Regions from separate parts of the Streptomyces sp. NPDC001194 genome, predicted to be linked through region 2. Evidence: predicted binding sites of a transcription regulator. Region 2 holds the regulator's gene; each other region holds the start of a gene.
The links. Region 2 encodes HrcA, which represses chaperone genes, less so after heat shock. Its sites were predicted from a motif close to TTNGCACTCNGNNNNNCNGAGTGCNAA; they were not measured.

Region 1: a site for HrcA is predicted at 1,375-1,401, ahead of groL (chaperonin GroEL). Genes of this name have one in related genera too.
Region 3: a site for HrcA is predicted at 2,239-2,265, ahead of groES (co-chaperone GroES). Genes of this name have one in related genera too.

Annotation. Positions count from the first base shown of each region.
Region 1 covers NZ_JBIAXU010000013.1:104,997-110,604, reverse strand. Annotated here, with positions in the region: gene groL (chaperonin GroEL) at 1-1,179, opposite strand, end outside; gene ACFY1T_RS24255 (cold-shock protein) at 1,533-1,736, opposite strand; gene ACFY1T_RS24250 (MoaD/ThiS family protein) at 2,120-2,398, opposite strand; gene thrC (threonine synthase) at 2,433-3,707, opposite strand; SAM riboswitch class I at 3,725-3,874, opposite strand; gene ACFY1T_RS24240 (glucosyl-3-phosphoglycerate synthase) at 4,082-5,032, shown strand; gene ACFY1T_RS24235 (trehalose-6-phosphate synthase) at 5,078-5,608, shown strand, end outside.
Region 2 covers NZ_JBIAXU010000002.1:154,857-160,464, forward strand. Annotated here, with positions in the region: gene ACFY1T_RS05395 (DUF3097 domain-containing protein) at 28-825, opposite strand; gene ACFY1T_RS05400 (MBL fold metallo-hydrolase) at 854-1,579, opposite strand; gene hrcA (heat-inducible transcriptional repressor HrcA) at 1,735-2,751, shown strand; gene dnaJ (molecular chaperone DnaJ) at 2,752-3,891, shown strand; gene ACFY1T_RS05415 (nitronate monooxygenase) at 4,039-5,130, shown strand; gene ACFY1T_RS05420 (16S rRNA (uracil(1498)-N(3))-methyltransferase) at 5,127-5,608, shown strand, end outside.
Region 3 covers NZ_JBIAXU010000001.1:655,233-660,840, reverse strand. Annotated here, with positions in the region: gene ACFY1T_RS03085 (sensor histidine kinase) at 1-1,459, opposite strand, end outside; gene ACFY1T_RS03080 (response regulator transcription factor) at 1,449-2,132, opposite strand; gene groES (co-chaperone GroES) at 2,412-2,720, shown strand; gene groL (chaperonin GroEL) at 2,830-4,461, shown strand; gene ACFY1T_RS03065 (ester cyclase) at 4,531-5,220, opposite strand; gene ACFY1T_RS03060 (SDR family NAD(P)-dependent oxidoreductase) at 5,315-5,608, opposite strand, start outside.

The sequences.
Region 1 (5,608 bases), on a different contig from region 2:
GCGGTGCTTGCGCTCCTTGAGCTCCACCTCGGTCGCGGCACCGGCCTTGATGACGGCCACGCCGCCGGCCAGCTTCGCGAGGCGCTCCTGGAGCTTCTCGCGGTCGTAGTCCGAGTCGGAGTTCTCGATCTCGGCGCGGATCTGGTTGACGCGACCCTGAACCTGGTCGCTGTCACCGGCACCGTCGACGATCGTGGTCTCGTCCTTGGTGATGACGACCTTGCGGGCGCGGCCGAGCAGGTCCAGGCCCGCGTTCTCGAGCTTGAGGCCGACCTCCTCGGAGATGACCGTGCCGCCCGTGAGGATGGCGATGTCGCCGAGCATGGCCTTGCGGCGGTCGCCGAAGCCCGGGGCCTTGACGGCGACGGACTTGAAGGTGCCGCGGATCTTGTTGACGACCAGGGTCGACAGGGCCTCGCCCTCGACGTCCTCGGCGATGATCAGCAGCGGCTTGCCGGACTGCATGACCTTCTCGAGGAGCGGCAGCAGGTCCTTGACCGAGCCGATCTTCGAGTTGACGATCAGGATGTACGGGTCGTCGAGCGACGCCTCCATACGCTCCATGTCGGTGGCGAAGTACGCCGAGATGTAGCCCTTGTCGAAGCGCATGCCCTCGGTGAGCTCGAGCTCCAGACCGAAGGTCTGGGACTCCTCGACCGTGATGACGCCTTCCTTGCCGACCTTGTCCATGGCCTCGGCGATGAGCTCGCCGATCTGGGTGTCGGCGGCGGAGATGGAGGCCGTGGAAGCGATCTGCTCCTTGGTCTCGACATCCTTCGCCTGCTCCAGCAGGGCGCCGGAGACGGCCTCGACGGCCTTCTCGATGCCGCGCTTGAGGGCCATCGGGTTGGCGCCGGCCGCCACGTTGCGCAGGCCCTCGCGGACGAGCGCCTGGGCGAGCACGGTGGCGGTGGTCGTACCGTCGCCCGCGACGTCGTCCGTCTTCTTGGCGACTTCCTTGACCAGCTCGGCGCCGATCTTCTCGTACGGGTCCTCGAGCTCGATCTCCTTGGCGATGGAGACACCATCGTTGGTGATCGTGGGGGCGCCCCACTTCTTCTCAAGGACGACGTTGCGACCCTTGGGGCCAAGGGTGACCTTGACGGCGTCGGCGAGCTGGTTCATCCCGCGCTCGAGACCGCGCCGGGCCTCCTCGTCGAACGCAATGATCTTGGCCATCTGAAGTGGTCCTCCAGGACTGGGGTTCCCCCTGCGCCGTCGGCACGAGGGGAGGGTTGGATTGCTCCGGACCGCGCCCGCGCCCGCGACGGACGGCCTGCGTGCCCGGCGGTTCCTTCCCGCCGGACCCTGCGGGCCTCACCGACCCGGTCCTGTGTAGTAGCACTCTCAGCAGGAGAGTGCTAACGCCAATGATTAGCACTCGACCCCTCCGAGTGCAAGCGGCTTGGGTGAACGTCGACCCGTGCCCGGCCGGGCCCCCGCCCCGCTCCCGGGCAGCACGAAGGGCCCGTACCCCTCCTCTGAGGTCCGGGCCCTGCGTGTGTATGCGTCGGTGGTCGATCGCGCCGGGACTAGACGGCGAGCTTGACCATGTCCGCCTGCGGACCCTTCTGGCCCTGCGAGATCTCGAACTCGACCCGCTGACCCTCTTCAAGGGTGCGGTACCCGTCCATCTGGATGGCGCTGTAGTGGACGAACACATCCGCACCACCGTCGACCGCGATGAAGCCGTAGCCCTTCTCCGCGTTGAACCACTTGACGGTGCCCTGAGCCATGCCTAACTCCCCTATTACTGGCCCTTGCGCAGGACCGCACTTCGCGGTCCCGGGTCAGAACTTGCGCCGGAACGCCTCGACCGGGGCTGAATGTATCCGCACCGCTGCTGTCTGCAACAGGTCAATCCGACGAGAATTCTGGACACGGGGATACATTGAAATAGAGTGAAAAGTTGGCATATTCCCGGGCAACTCGGACCCGGCATATCTCGCCAAAGCCCCATACCGCACTCACACATTGACTCAATGTCAACCATCACGCGACCCGCTCATATGCGGCGGGCAAGTACAGCGGAGGGGACTTCCCCAACTCTACCGCGCCCAACCAAGCAGAATTACCCCCTCCGCTTTTACCGGAGGGGGTAATTCTGGGCTTTCGCGTGTCAGCAGCCGCCCGCGACGGCGGGAATGATCGAGACGCCCGCGCCGTCCGGCGTCACCGCGTCCAGACCGCCCTCGAAGCGCACGTCGTCGTCGTTGACGTAGACGTTCACGAAGCGGCGCAGCTTGCCCTGGTCGTCCAGGACACGGGCGGAGATGCCCGGGTGGTTCGCCTCCAGGGAGGCGATGACCTCGGAGAGGGTCGCACCCTCGGCGGAGACCTCCGCCTGGCCGCCGGTGTAGGTGCGCAGGATGGTGGGGATGCGGACGTTGACGCTCATGGCGCTACTGCCTTTCCGGGGTTCAGAGGAGGGATCAGGCCAGGCCGGCGGCGCGGAACGCGTCCAGGCTCGGGCGGATGGTGGCGGTCTGCCCGCTGTCCGCGGCCACCGCCTCCAGGGTCTTGAGGCCGTCACCGGTGTTGAGGACCACCGTGGTCAGCGCCGGGTCGAGCTGCCCGTTCTCGATGAGCTTCTTCGTCACGCCGACGGTCACGCCGCCCGCGGTCTCGGCGAAGATGCCCTCGGTCTGCGCGAGGATCTTGATGGCCTCGACGACCTGCTCGTCGGTGACGTCCTCGACGTAGCCGCCCGTACGGCGGGCGATGTCCAGGACGTACGGGCCGTCGGCAGGGTTGCCGATGGCCAGCGACTTGGCGATGGTGTTCGGCTTCTGCGGGCGCACCACGTCGTGGCCGGCCTTGAACGCCGTGGAGACCGGGGAGCAGCCCTCGGCCTGCGCACCGAAGATCTTGTACGGCTTGTCCTCGACGAGCCCGAGCTTGATCAGCTCCTGCAGACCCTTGTCGATCTTCGTCAGCTGCGAGCCGGACGCGATCGGGATCACGATCTGGTCGGGCAGCTGCCAGCCGAGCTGCTCGCAGATCTCGTAGGCCAGCGTCTTGGAGCCCTCGCCGTAGTACGGGCGCAGGTTGACGTTGACGAAGCCCCAGCCCTCGCCCAGCGGGTCGCCGATGAGCTCGGAGCAGAAGCGGTTGACGTCGTCGTAGTTGCCCTCGATGCCGACGAGGTCGCCGCCGTACACACCGGCCATGACGACCTTGCCCTGCTCCAGGTCGTGCGGGATGAACACGCAGGAGCGGAAGCCGGCCCGGGCGGCCGCGGCGCCGACGGCGCCGGCCAGGTTGCCGGTGGAGGAGCAGGACAGGGTGGTGAAGCCGAAGGCGCGGGCGGCCTCGACCGCGATGGCCACGACGCGGTCCTTGAAGGAGTGCGTCGGGTTGCCGGAGTCGTCCTTCACGTACAGCTTGCCGGTGAAGCCGAGCTCCTTGGCCAGGTTGGCCGCGTCCACGAGCTTGGTGAAGCCGGGGTTCAGGCTGGGCTTGGAGGCCACGTCCGCGGGGACGGGCAGCAGCGGGGCGTAGCGCCAGATGTTGTTCGGGCCGGCCTCGATCGCGGCGCGCAGCGCTTCGGGGTCCCCGGTGGGAAGGTCGTAGGCGACTTCCAGCGGACCGAAACACTCGACGCAGGCGAAGATGGGTCCGAGCTCGAAACGGGTACCGCACTCACGACACGAGAGGCCGGTGGCAGGTCCGAGATCGACAGAGGTGGCAACAGTCTGTGCAGCCATGATGGCGAGGCCCTTTCTCCTCATCTTCCCCATGGCGCACTTCGCCATGAGACGGAATTGGCACCTTCCCTAGCCGGGGACCTCGCTGCTGCAAGCGAGCGCGAGAACCGACTGGAGGGTTGCCGGGGCTTCAACGGGCCGTGTCCCTCTGCCCCTCTGGATGAGCGGTATGGCACCGGTGCGCGCGCTCTGCGGCGCGTCCGGGCATTTGTGCGCGGGGACCCCCGGCATGCGGTGGTCCTTCGCGTTGTTCAAGACTGTAACCGAAGGCCCGGGCGGTTGAGACAGCCGTCCGAACCGCGAGATGGATCACTTTTCGGCCGAAAGCGCCGAGGGGCGACGGACGAACGACGGACGAGCAGGGAGTGCTGAACGTGCTGGAAGAGGTGGAGCGCTGGTTCGCGGACCGCTCCTGGTCCGCGGCAGACCGACCGCTCGACCAGCTGTTGTCCGCCAAACGGGCGGCCGGCACCACGGTCAGCGTCGTCCTGCCCGCGCTCGACGAGGAGGAGACGGTCGGCGCGATCGTCGAGGTGATCCGGCGCGATCTGATCGACGGGCTGCCGCTGCCCTTGGTCGACGAACTGGTCGTGATCGACTCGGGCTCCACCGACCGGACGGCCGAGGTGGCCGCGAAGGCGGGCGCCCGGGTGGTGCACCGCGACGACATCCTGCCGCGGATCCCGGCCGTGCACGGCAAGGGCGAGGTGCTGTGGCGTTCGCTGCTGGCGACCACCGGGGACGTCGTCTGCTTCGTCGACGCGGACCTGCGGGACTTCTCCTCCGCCTTCGTGTCCGGGATCGTGGGCCCGCTGCTGACCGAGCCGGACGTGCAGTTCGTCAAGGCGATGTACGACCGCCCCCTGGCCGACGCGCCCGGCCAGGGCGGCCGGGTCACCGAGCTCGTCGCCCGCCCCCTCCTCAATCTCCACTGGCCGCAGCTGGCCGGCTTCGTCCAGCCGCTGGGCGGCGAGTACGCCGTGCGCCGGGCCCTGCTGGAACGTCTGCCCTTCCCCGTCGGGTACGGGGTCGAGCTCGGCCTGCTCGTGGACGCGCTGCACACCGTCGGGCTGGACGCGCTGGCCCAGGTGGACGTGGGCGTACGGCTCCACCGCCACCAGGACGGCCAGGCACTCGGCCGCATGGCCGCGGCGATCTACCGGACGGCGCAGCTGCGGCTCTCGCGCGGGCACCTCGTACGGCCCGAGCTGACGCAGTTCGAGCGCGGCCCGGACGGGTTCGTGCCGCGGACGTACCCCGTGGACACCGAGGAGCGGCCGCCGATGGCCGGGGTCAAGGAGTACTCCGGCCGCCGGGTGGCGTGAGGGAACTGACGTTTGAGCAGGCGGGCCCCGGGCTAGGTTCGCCGCATGGCTTCCCAGGTACTCGTTGCAGCGAACCGCGGCCCGCTCTCCTACGACCTCGGCGACGACGGCACCCTCACGGCCCGGCGCGGCGGGGGCGGACTCGTCTCCGGCCTCTCCGCCGCCCTCGCCCGCCAGCCGGAGGCGCTGTGGATCTGCGCGGCGCTGTCGGAGGCGGACCGGGAGGCGGTCCGCCGGGGCGTCTGCGAGCCCGGCGTCCGGATGCTGGACATCGATCCCACGACGTACGACGACGCGTACAACGGCATCGCGAACTCGGTGCTGTGGTTCACCCACCACCACCTGTACGACATCCCGCGCGAGCCGGTCTTCGACGCGGAGTTCCGCCGGCAGTGGGCTTCGTACGTCGCGTACAACCGCGCCTTCGCGGCGGCGCTGGCCGAGGAGGCGGGCGAGGGCGCGGCCGTGCTCGTACAGGACTACCACCTGGCCCTGGTCCCCGGTGAGCTGCGGGAACTGCGGCCGGACCTGCGGATCGGGCACTTCACGCACACGCCGTGGGCATCGGACGCCTAC
Region 2 (5,608 bases):
CCCGGCAAAGGATCCGAAAGAGACGACCTAGCCCGTGACGAAGTCGATCAGCTCCTCCACCCGCCCCAGCAGGACCGGCTCCAGGTCCTTGTAGGACCTCACGCGGGACAGGACGTGCTGCCAGGCGGCGCCGGTGTTCTGCGGCCAGCCCAGCGCCCTGCAGACGCCCGTCTTCCAGTCCTGGCCCGGCGGGATCACCGGCCACGCGGCGATGCCCAGCGCGGACGGCTTCACCGCCTGCCAGACGTCCACGTACGGGTGGCCGACGACCAGGACGTCCGACGAGGTCACCGACGCCGCGATGCGGGACTCCTTCGAACCCGGGACCAGGTGGTCCACCAGGACGCCGAGGCGGGCGTCGGCCGTCGGGGCGAAGTCCGCGACCACCGCGGGGAGGTCGTCGACGCCCTCCAGGTACTCCACCACCACGCCCTCGATCCGCAGGTCGTCACCCCAGACCCGCTCCACCAGTTCCGCGTCGTGCCGGCCCTCCACGTAGATCCGCCCGGCGCGCGCCACGCGGGCGCGCGCCCCCGGGACGGCGACCGAGCCCGATGCCGTACGCAAGGGGGCCGCGGGCGCCCGTGAGGGGCGGGTCAGGGTCACCACGGCGCCCTCCAGCAGGAACCCCCGCGGCTCCAGCGGGAACACCCGCCGCTTGCCGAAGCGGTCCTCCAGGGTCACCGTGCCCGCCTCGCAGGCCACCACCGCGCCGCAGAAGTCCGTACCCGCCACCTCGACCACGAGGTCGGTGTCCGCCGGCACCTCCGGCACCGGCTTGGGGCGCTTCCACTGCGGGGTCAGGTCGGGGGAGTACTCGCGCATCCGGCCGAGAGTAGGAGAGAGCGCGGGCTCACGGGCCCGACACGCCGAACCGCCGTGCGAGTGTGTCGCGTTGCTCACGGAGGAAGTCCGCGGAGACCACCGCTCCGTGACCCGGCACGTACAGTGCGTCGTCCCCGCCCAGCGACAGCAGCCGGTCGATCGCCGCCGGCCAGCGCGCCGGCAGCGCGTCGCTGCCCGCCTGGGGCTCCCCCGACTCCTCGACCAGGTCCCCGCAGAACACCGTCTCGCGCTCGCCCGGCACGAACACCGCCAGGTCGTACGGGGAATGGCCGGGCCCGACGTTGGCCAGCAGCGCCTGCACCCCGCCCAGCTCCAGCGTCCATTCGCCCGACACGGAGTGGCGCGGCACCACCAGCAGGTCCACCGCCTCGGCGGCCTCGGCCTCCGCGAGCCCGTGCGCGACCGCGCCGGCGCGCAGCTCCTCCCGGCCCGCCGACAGCTCCGCGTCCAGCCCGACGGCTCCGTACACCTCCGCCCCGGCGAACGCCGCGACGCCCAGTACGTGATCGAAATGGCCGTGCGTGAATGCGATATGCGTCACGCGCCGGCCGGTCAGCCGCTCCGCCTCGGCCCGCAGCTGCGCCCCTTCGCGCACGCACGAGCCCGGATCGATCAGGAGCACCGACTCGTCCCCCACCACCAGTCCCACCGTGCAATCCCACACCGGGAGCCGTCGCCGTCCGGTCCGCCCGGTCAGCCGCTCCCAGCCCGCCTCTTCCCAACGCACGTCCATGCCGCGACGCTACCTTGGCGGGCCGCCCTTGCCAGGGGCTGACTACCCGGCCGTACACTGGCCGGGGGATCTCTGGCACTCGAACGCCCGGAGTGCCAACGAAGCAGATCAAACCGACCACGACACGCGACGACGACCAGCTGGAGGTGTGCGCGATGCTCAGCGAACGCAGACTCGAGGTGCTGCGCGCCATCGTCCAGGACTACGTCGGGACGGAGGAGCCGGTCGGCTCCAAGGCGCTCACCGAGCGGCACCGGCTCGGCGTCTCGCCCGCCACCGTGCGCAACGACATGGCCGTGCTGGAGGACGAGGGCTACATCGCCCAGCCCCACACCAGCGCCGGCCGGATCCCCACGGACAAGGGCTACCGGCTCTTCGTCGACAGGCTGGCGGGGGTCAAACCGCTGTCGACGCCCGAGCGCCGGGCCATCCAGAACTTCCTCGACGGCGCCGTCGACCTCGACGACGTCGTCGGCCGCACCGTGCGGCTGCTCGCGCAGCTCACGCGGCAGGTCGCGGTCGTCCAGTACCCGAGCCTGACCCGGTCCACGGTCCGGCACGTCGAGCTGCTGTCGCTGGCTCCGGCCCGGCTCATGCTCGTGCTGATCACCGACACGGGCCGGGTCGAGCAGCGGCTCGTCGACTGCCAGACGCCGTTCGGCGAGACCTCGCTCGCCGATCTGCGGGCGCGGCTCAACAGCCGGGTCGTCGGGCGCCGGTTCACCGACGTGCCGCAGCTGGTGCAGGACCTGCCGGAGTCCTTCGAACCGGAGGACCGCGGCACGGTGTCGACCGTGCTCTCGACCCTGCTCGAGACGCTGGTCGAGGAGGCCGAGGAGCGGCTGATGATCGGCGGAACCGCCAATCTCACGCGCTTCGGACACGATTTTCCCCTGACGATCAGGCCGGTGCTCGAAGCGCTGGAGGAGCAGGTCGTGCTCCTCAAGCTGCTGGGCGAGGCCAACGAGTCGGGAATGGCCGTACGGATCGGGCATGAGAATGCCTACGAGGGACTGAACTCCACGTCCGTCGTCTCGGTCGGCTACGGTTCGGGCGGCGAGACAGTCGCCAAACTCGGCGTGGTCGGACCGACCCGCATGGACTACCCCGGAACGATGGGAGCGGTACGCGCAGTGGCACGTTACGTCGGACAGATCCTGGCGGAGTCGTAAGTGGCCACGGACTACTACGCCGTTCTCGGCGTGCGCCGCGACGCATCCCAGGACGAGATCAAGAAGGCCTTCCGCCGCCTCGCGCGTGAACTCCACCCGGACGTGAATCCGGACCCGAAGACGCAGGAGCGCTTCAAGGAGATCAACGCGGCGTACGAGGTGCTCTCGGACCCGCAGAAGAAGCAGGTCTACGACCTCGGCGGCGACCCGCTGTCCTCATCGGGCGGCGGCGCGGGCGCGGGCGGCTTCGGTGCGGGCGGCTTCGGAAACTTCTCCGACATCATGGACGCCTTCTTCGGCCAGGCCTCGCAGCGCGGACCGCGCTCGCGGACCCGCCGCGGCCAGGACGCCATGATCCGCCTCGACCTGGAGCTGGACGAGGCCGCCTTCGGCACGACCAAGGACATCCAGGTCGACACGGCCGTCGTCTGCACCACCTGCTCCGGCGAGGGCGCCGCCCCCGGCACCTCGGCGCAGACGTGTGACATGTGCCGTGGTCGCGGTGAGGTGTCGCAGGTCACCCGGTCCTTCCTGGGCCAGGTCATGACCTCGCGCCCCTGCCCCCAGTGCCAGGGCTTCGGCACCGTGGTCCCGACCCCGTGCCACGAGTGCGCGGGCGACGGCCGGGTCCGCTCCCGCCGCAGCCTCACGGTCAAGATCCCGGCCGGCGTCGAGAACGGCACCCGGATCCAGCTCGCGGGCGAGGGCGAGGTCGGCCCCGGCGGCGGCCCCGCCGGCGACCTGTACGTGGAGATCCACGAGCTGTCGCACCCGACCTTCCAGCGGCGCGGGGACGACCTGCACTGCACGGTGACCATCCCCATGACGGCCGCGGCCCTGGGCACCAAATGCCCGCTGGAGACCCTGGACGGCATGGAGGAGATCGACATCCGCCCCGGCACCGGGTCCGGCCAGTCGATCCCGCTGCACGGGCGCGGCGTCACGCACCTGCGCGGCGGCGGCCGCGGCGACCTGATCGTCCACGTCGAGGTCACCACCCCCGGCAAGCTGGACGCCCAGCAGGAGGAGCTGCTGCGCCAGCTCGCCAAGCTGCGCGGCGAGGAGCGGCCCATGGGTCAGTTCGCGCCGGGTCAGCAGGGCCTGTTCAGCCGCCTGAAGGACGCCTTCAACGGCCGCTGACCGGCCTGCCGGCACACGTACGAGCCCGGTCCGGGGATGCCCCGGACCGGGCTCGCCGCATCGATCCGGACGCCGCAGGGGAAGCGGACTATGCCAGGCGAATGCCGTGATTTAGCCCGCTGAGCGGGACATGGCACGATGCAGTCCATGTCCTCCGCACCGTACGGTCTCTCCCCCCACCCGATCGTGCAGGCTCCCATGGCGGGCGGCGCCTCCTGCCCGCCGCTCGCCGCCGCCGTCTGCGAGGCGGGCGCCCTGGGCTTCCTGGCCGGCGGCTACAAGACCGCCGACGGCATGTACCAGGAGATCAAACAACTGCGTGCGCTCACCCGGCGCCCGTTCGGCGTGAACCTCTTCATGCCGCAGACCGGGTACGTGGACCAGGCCGCCGTGGAGGCGTACCGCGGGCAGCTGGCCGGCGAGGCCAGCTGGTACGAGCTGTCCCTGGCCGACGAGGACATCATCGGCACCATCGACGACGGCTACGACGCCAAGCTCGCCATCCTCCTCGAAGACCCGGTCCCCGTGGTCTCGTTCACCTTCGGCTGCCCCGCGCCCGCGGTCCTCGCCGCCCTGCGCCAGGCCGGTACGTACTCCGTCGTCACGGTCACCTCGGTCGACGAGGCGCGCACCGCCCGGGCCGCGGGCGCCGACGCCCTGTGCGTCCAGGGCGTGGAGGCCGGCGGCCACCAGGGCACCCACCGCGACGACCCGCAGACGGACGGCACGGCGGGCGTGGGCCTGCTCGCGCTGGTGGCCCAGGTACGGGAGGCGGTGGACCTTCCGATCATCGCGGCGGGCGGCCTGATGCGCGGCTCGCAGATCGCGGCGCTGCTGGCGGCGGGAGCGGAGGCGGCGCAGCTCGGCACCGCGTTCCTGCCCTGCCCCGAATCGGGCGCGCACCCCCTGCACAAGCAGGCGCTGACAGACCCCCTGTTCCCCCACACCGAGCTGACCAGGGCGTTCTCGGGACGGCCGGCCCGGGGCCTGGTGAACCGGTTCATGCGGGAGCACGGGCCGTACGCCCCCGCCGCGTACCCGCAGATCCACCACATGACCGCCGGCCTGCGCAAGGCGGCCGCCGCGGCCGGGGACCCGCAGGGCATGGCCCTGTGGGCGGGCCAGGGGCACCGGCTGGCCCGGGCGCTGCCGGCGGGGGAGCTGGTGGAGGTGCTGGCGGCCGAACTGGCCGAGGCCCGGTCCGCGTTGAAGTCGACGAACGACAGGAGTACGTCATGACCGCCCCCGTGTTCGTGGTCGAAGAGGTCCCCGCGGGGCCGGAGTTCGTGCTCGACGGCCCCGAAGGCCGGCACGCGGTGTCCGTGAAGCGGCTGAACCCCGGTGAGGACGTGGTCCTGACCGACGGGCGCGGCCACTGGACGGAGGGCGTGGTCAAGGCCGCCGAGGGCAAGGACCGGCTGGTCGTCATGGACCTGCACTCGATCGAGGAGGAGCCGGAACCGGCCGTCCGGATCACCGTCGTCCAGGCCCTGCCCAAGGGCGACCGCGGCGAGCTCGCCGTCGAGACCATGACCGAGACCGGCGTGGACGCCATCGTCCCCTGGCAGGCCTCGCGCTGCATCACCCAGTGGCGCGGCGACCGCGGTGCCAAGTCCCTGGCCAAGTGGCGGGCCACGGCCCGGGAGGCGGGCAAGCAGTCCCGCCGGGTCCGCTTCCCCGAGGTGGCGGAGGCCATGTCCACCAAGCAGGTCGCGGC
Region 3 (5,608 bases), on a different contig from region 2:
GGACTGCGGAGTCGCGGGCCACCGGTACGCGCAGGACGAGGCGGACGCCCCCGCCCGCCCCCGACGGCAGCGCACGCGCCTCGCCGCCGTGCGCGCGGGCGATCTCGCGCACGATGGCCAGGCCCAGCCCCGTACCGCCGCCCGCGCGCCCGCGGTCCGGGTCCAGGCGGACGAAGCGCTCGAAGACCCGGTCGCGGTCCGCCGCCGGGATGCCGGGGCCGTCGTCCTCGACCTCCAGCACCGCCCAGTCGCAGCCGCCGGCCGGCGGCGCCGGCTCGGTGGCCGCCCGTACGACCACCCCCGTACGGGCGTGCCGCAGCGCGTTGTCCACCAGGTTGGCCAGCGCCCGCTCCAGCCGCGCCGGATCCCCGGACGCCGGTACGGGCGCCCGCGCGTCCAGCCGCAGCGGAACCCGGGGGGCCGGGCGCCGGGCCAGGTCCTCCGCTGCCAGCAGCGCCAGGTCCACCGGCTCGGTCCGGGGCGCGGGGCAGCCGTCGAGGCGGGCCAGCAGCAGCAGGTCCGCCGCGATGCGCTGGAGCCGCTCGGTGTCGGCCAGCGCGGCCGCGACCGACTCCCGGTCGGGGCGGCCCTGGGCCAGCGCCACCTCCAGCCGGGAGCGGACCGCGGCCAGCGGGTTGCGCAGTTCGTGCGAGGCGTCCGCGGTGAACTGCCGCTGCCGGGCGTCGGACCGCTCCAGCCGGTCGAGCGTGTCGTTGACGGTCCGGGCCAGCTGGGCGATCTCGTCCGCCCCGCCGGGGTCCGGCACACGGCGGTCCAGCTCGCTGGAGGTGACCGCCGCGAGCTCGGTCCGGATCGCGGTGACGGGGCGCAGGGCGTGCCCCGTCACCCACCAGGCGAGGGCCGCCGCGAAGCCGATCAGCGGGGGTGCGCCGGCCAGCAGGCCGAGGGCGATGGCGCGGGTCGCGTCGTCCACGTCGCCGAGCACGGTGACGGCGTACACCTCGTGCCCGCCCGGCGCCTCGACCGCGACCACCGCACGGCGTTCCGCGCCGGGGCGCGCGGGCGGGAGCACGGCGGAGCGGGAGTCCTCGCCGGAGGCGCCGGGCCCACCGGACGCGCCCGGTGCGGGCGGGCGCAGGCCGCCGAGGTCGGGGGCGTCCCCGAGGTCCCCGGTGGAGGCGACGGTCCGCCCCTGCGCGTCCCGTACGAGGACCAGGTCCACCCCGCTCTCCGGCGCGGGCAGCCGCCCGCCGGGGAAGGCGTGGCCGCCGAGCTGGGCGGCGACCTTGCGGGCGGCGAGCTCGGTGCGGCCGGTGGTGTTGTCGAGGAGGTTGGCCCGGAGCAGGGTGTACAGCCAGAGCCCGCCGGCCCCGAGCACGGTGGCCATGGCGAGCGCGGCGGCCAGTGCGGCCCGCCGGCGCAGCGGTCCCCGGCTCGTCCCGGGGGGTGCCTTGCGCGGCGTGCCGGGGCGGCCCGCGGGGCGTCCCCTAACCGCCATCGGGGGCCATGCGGTAGCCGGTGCCGTGGACGGTGAGGATCGAGCGGCGGCCGAAGGGGGCGTCGATCTTCTTGCGCAGCGAGGAGACGTACACCTCGACGATGTTCGGGTCGATGGCGTGCGGGGTGTCCCAGACCTCGTCCAGGATGTCCTGCTTGGAGACGGCCCGGCCGGGCTGCTCCATGAGGCACGCGAGGACGCCGAGCTCGCGGGCGGTGAGCTCGATGTCCTGCGCGCCGCGGCGGCAGCGGCGCCCGGCGGGTTCGAGGACGAGGTCGCCGGCCTGGAGGGTGGGGTGGGGGTCGGCGGTGGCGGCCGCCCGCCGGGCCAGGGCGCGGAGCCGGGCGGCCAGAACCACGAACGAGAACGGCTTGGTGAGGTAGTCGTCGGCGCCGGAGTCGAGGCCTTCGGCCTCGTCGTGCTCGCCGTCCCTGGCGGTCAGCATGAGGACGGGCGTGGGGTCGCCGTCGGCCCGCAGCCGGGCGCAGATCTCGTACCCGCCGAGTCCGGGCAGCATCAGGTCGAGCAGGACGGCGTCGTAGGAGCCGGTGCGGGCGAGCTCCAGCCCGCGGTGGCCGTCGTGGGCGAGGTCGACCCAGTGCCCGTCGGCGCAGAGGCCGCGCCGCAGTGACTCGGCGAGGCCCTCTTCGTCTTCGACCACGAGTATCCGCACGCCCCCAACTGTCACATACCGCCCACCCGGGGCCCCGGACGGCGCCCGGGGAGGGGGTCGCGGAGCTCCGGGGAGCCCCCCGATCCGGACGACCCGGTGGCGTGTGTTGGCACTCCGCTTGACCGAGTGCTAATCGCCGGAATAGTCTCGCACCTGGCACTCGCCACCGGTGAGTGCCAACACAGCGACGGGCAGGTCCGGCACCCGCGACGACGGATCCACCTGGTCGCCACCTCAGACAGTTAGCCCCGTGAGATCTCCGAAGGGGGAGGTCGGATCGTGACGACCACCAGCTCCAAGGTTGCCATCAAGCCGCTCGAGGACCGCATCGTGGTCCAGCCGCTCGACGCCGAGCAGACCACGGCTTCCGGCCTGGTCATCCCGGACACCGCGAAGGAGAAGCCCCAGGAGGGCGTCGTCCTCGCCGTGGGCCCGGGCCGCTTCGAGGACGGCCAGCGTCTTCCGCTGGACGTCAGCGTCGGCGACATCGTGCTGTACAGCAAGTACGGCGGCACCGAAGTGAAGTACAGCGGCGAGGAGTACCTCGTCCTCTCGGCTCGCGACGTGCTCGCGATCATCGAGAAGTAATTCACCGAAGCATTGCTTTGAGCTGCGCCCCTGGTCACCCCGCTGATTGCCGGGCGGCAAGGGGCGCAGTTCGTTAAACCCGAGTTTTCGAGAGGGCTGAACCGCTCCCATGGCGAAGATCCTGAAGTTCGACGAGGACGCCCGTCGCGCCCTCGAGCGCGGCGTCAACAAGCTGGCCGACACGGTGAAGGTGACGATCGGCCCCAAGGGCCGCAACGTCGTCATCGACAAGAAGTTCGGCGCCCCCACCATCACCAACGACGGTGTCACCATCGCCCGCGAGGTCGAGCTGGACGACCCGTACGAGAACCTGGGCGCGCAGCTCGTGAAGGAGGTGGCGACCAAGACCAACGACATCGCGGGTGACGGCACCACCACCGCCACCGTGCTGGCCCAGGCGCTGGTCCGCGAGGGCCTGCGCAACGTCGCCGCCGGCGCCTCCCCGGCCGCCCTGAAGAAGGGCATCGACGCCGCGGTCAAGGCCGTGTCCGAGGAGCTCCTCGCGACCGCCCGTCCGATCGAGGACAAGTCCGACATCGCCGCCGTGGCCGCGCTCTCCGCGCAGGACCAGCAGGTCGGCGAGCTCATCGCCGAGGCGATGGACAAGGTCGGCAAGGACGGTGTCATCACCGTCGAGGAGTCCAACGCCTTCGGCCTGGAGCTGGAGTTCACCGAGGGCATGGCCTTCGACAAGGGCTACCTCTCGCCGTACATGGTCACCGACCAGGAGCGTATGGAGGCCGTCCTCGACGACCCGTACATCCTGATCAACCAGGGCAAGATCTCCTCCATCCAGGACCTCCTGCCGCTGCTCGAGAAGGTCATCCAGGCCGGCGCCTCGAAGCCGCTGCTGATCATCGCCGAGGACGTCGAGGGCGAGGCGCTCTCCACCCTCGTCGTCAACAAGATCCGCGGCACCTTCAACGCGGTCGCCGTCAAGGCCCCCGGCTTCGGCGACCGCCGCAAGGCGATGCTCCAGGACATGGCCACCCTCACCGGTGCCACCGTCATCGCCGAGGAGGTCGGCCTCAAGCTCGACCAGGCCGGTCTGGACGTACTCGGTTCCGCGCGCCGCGTGACCATCTCCAAGGACGACACGACCATCGTCGACGGTGGCGGCAGCCACGACGAGGTCGTCGGCCGCGTCAACCAGATCAAGGCCGAGATCGAGTCCACGGACTCGGACTGGGACCGCGAGAAGCTGCAGGAGCGCCTGGCGAAGCTCGCCGGCGGCGTCTGCGTCATCAAGGTCGGCGCCGCCACCGAGGTGGAGCTCAAGGAGAAGAAGCACCGTCTCGAGGACGCCATCTCGGCGACCCGCGCCGCGGTCGAGGAGGGCATCGTCTCCGGCGGTGGCTCCGCGCTCGTCCACGCCGTGAAGGTGCTCGAGGGCAACCTCGGCCTGTCGGGCGACGAGGCCACCGGTGTCGCGGTCGTGCGCCGCGCCGCCGTCGAGCCGCTGCGCTGGATCGCCGAGAACGCCGGCCTCGAGGGCTACGTCATCACCTCGAAGGTCGCCGAGCTCGACAAGGGCCAGGGCTTCAACGCCGCCACCGGCGAGTACGGCGACCTGGTCAAGGCCGGCGTCATCGACCCGGTCAAGGTCACCCGCTCCGCGCTGGAGAACGCCGCTTCCATCGCCTCCCTGCTGCTCACGACCGAGACCCTGGTCGTCGAGAAGCCGGCCGAGGACGAGGGCGACGCCGGTCACGGCCACGGCGGTCACGGCCACAGCCACTGATCGCGCCCCACATCGAGAAGGCCCCGTTCCGCATCGGCGGAACGGGGCCTTCCCGCGAGCGGGGTGCCGTCACATCGCGCCCAGTTCCCTCATCAGGCGCATGGCGTCGTAGTGCCACCAGCCTTCCTTGATCATTCCGTCCTCGCACCGGAAGACCGTCGTGCCGGTCATCGTGCAGTCCTTGCCGGTCGGTGCGATCCCCATGAACTCGCCCTTGTGCTTGCCCTTGAAGGTCCACATCGTGGTGACGTAGTCCTCCTGGGCCATCTGGGCGTCCCGCGTGAAGGTGATGTCGAAGGCGCCGCGCCACATCTGCACGTCCTCGCGGATGCCGTCGCGGCCGACCTTGTCCTCGGGCCGGCTGATGTCGTGGTCCCGGTAGTCCGCCGCGAAGATCTCGTCGATCACGGACATGTCGCCCTTCATCGCGACCTCTTCGTACATGCGGTTCGCGAGCAGCGCGTTGAGGTGCTCGTCGCGGACGACGTCCAGGTTGGTGAACCGGGGCATCCCGTCGCAGAGGGCCATCATCTCCTGGAACATCCTGTCCGTCTCCGGCAGGTGAGAGTTCTTCATGGCCGCTTCGTACGACGGGAATTCGACGACGTCCACGTAGCGCGTGTCGGATTCCCGGTCCTTGCCCACCACGGTGTGGGCCACGGTGCGCTTGCCCTTCGTCTCCGCCAGGTACCGGTCGATGACCTCGTTGACGGCCTCGGGCCTGCTGGTCTCGTAATCGACTATTTGTACGAATGTCATGGCGTACTCCCGCGCTGGATGGGACGTATCCAGTTTAGGGAGATTTCACCCGTTCGGCCGGTTCGGGGACCGGCCTACCCGCGAGTCACTCGGACTACTGGGGGCCGTACTTGCGGCCCGTGCGCGAGGACACCCCGCCCAGCAGCCCGCGCGGCGTCAGCTTCACCAGGCCCATCAGCGCCTTGTACCGCGGATCCGGGACCGAGACCGTCTTCCCGCGCGCCAGGTCGTCCAGGGCCGCCGCCACCAGCTTGTCCGCGTCCAGCCACATCCAGTTGGGGATGTTGTCCGTGCCCATGCCGGCCCGCTGGTGGAACTCGGTGCGGACGAAGCCCGGGCACAGTGCCATCAGCCGCACGCCCGATCCGGACAGGTCCCGCGCCGCACC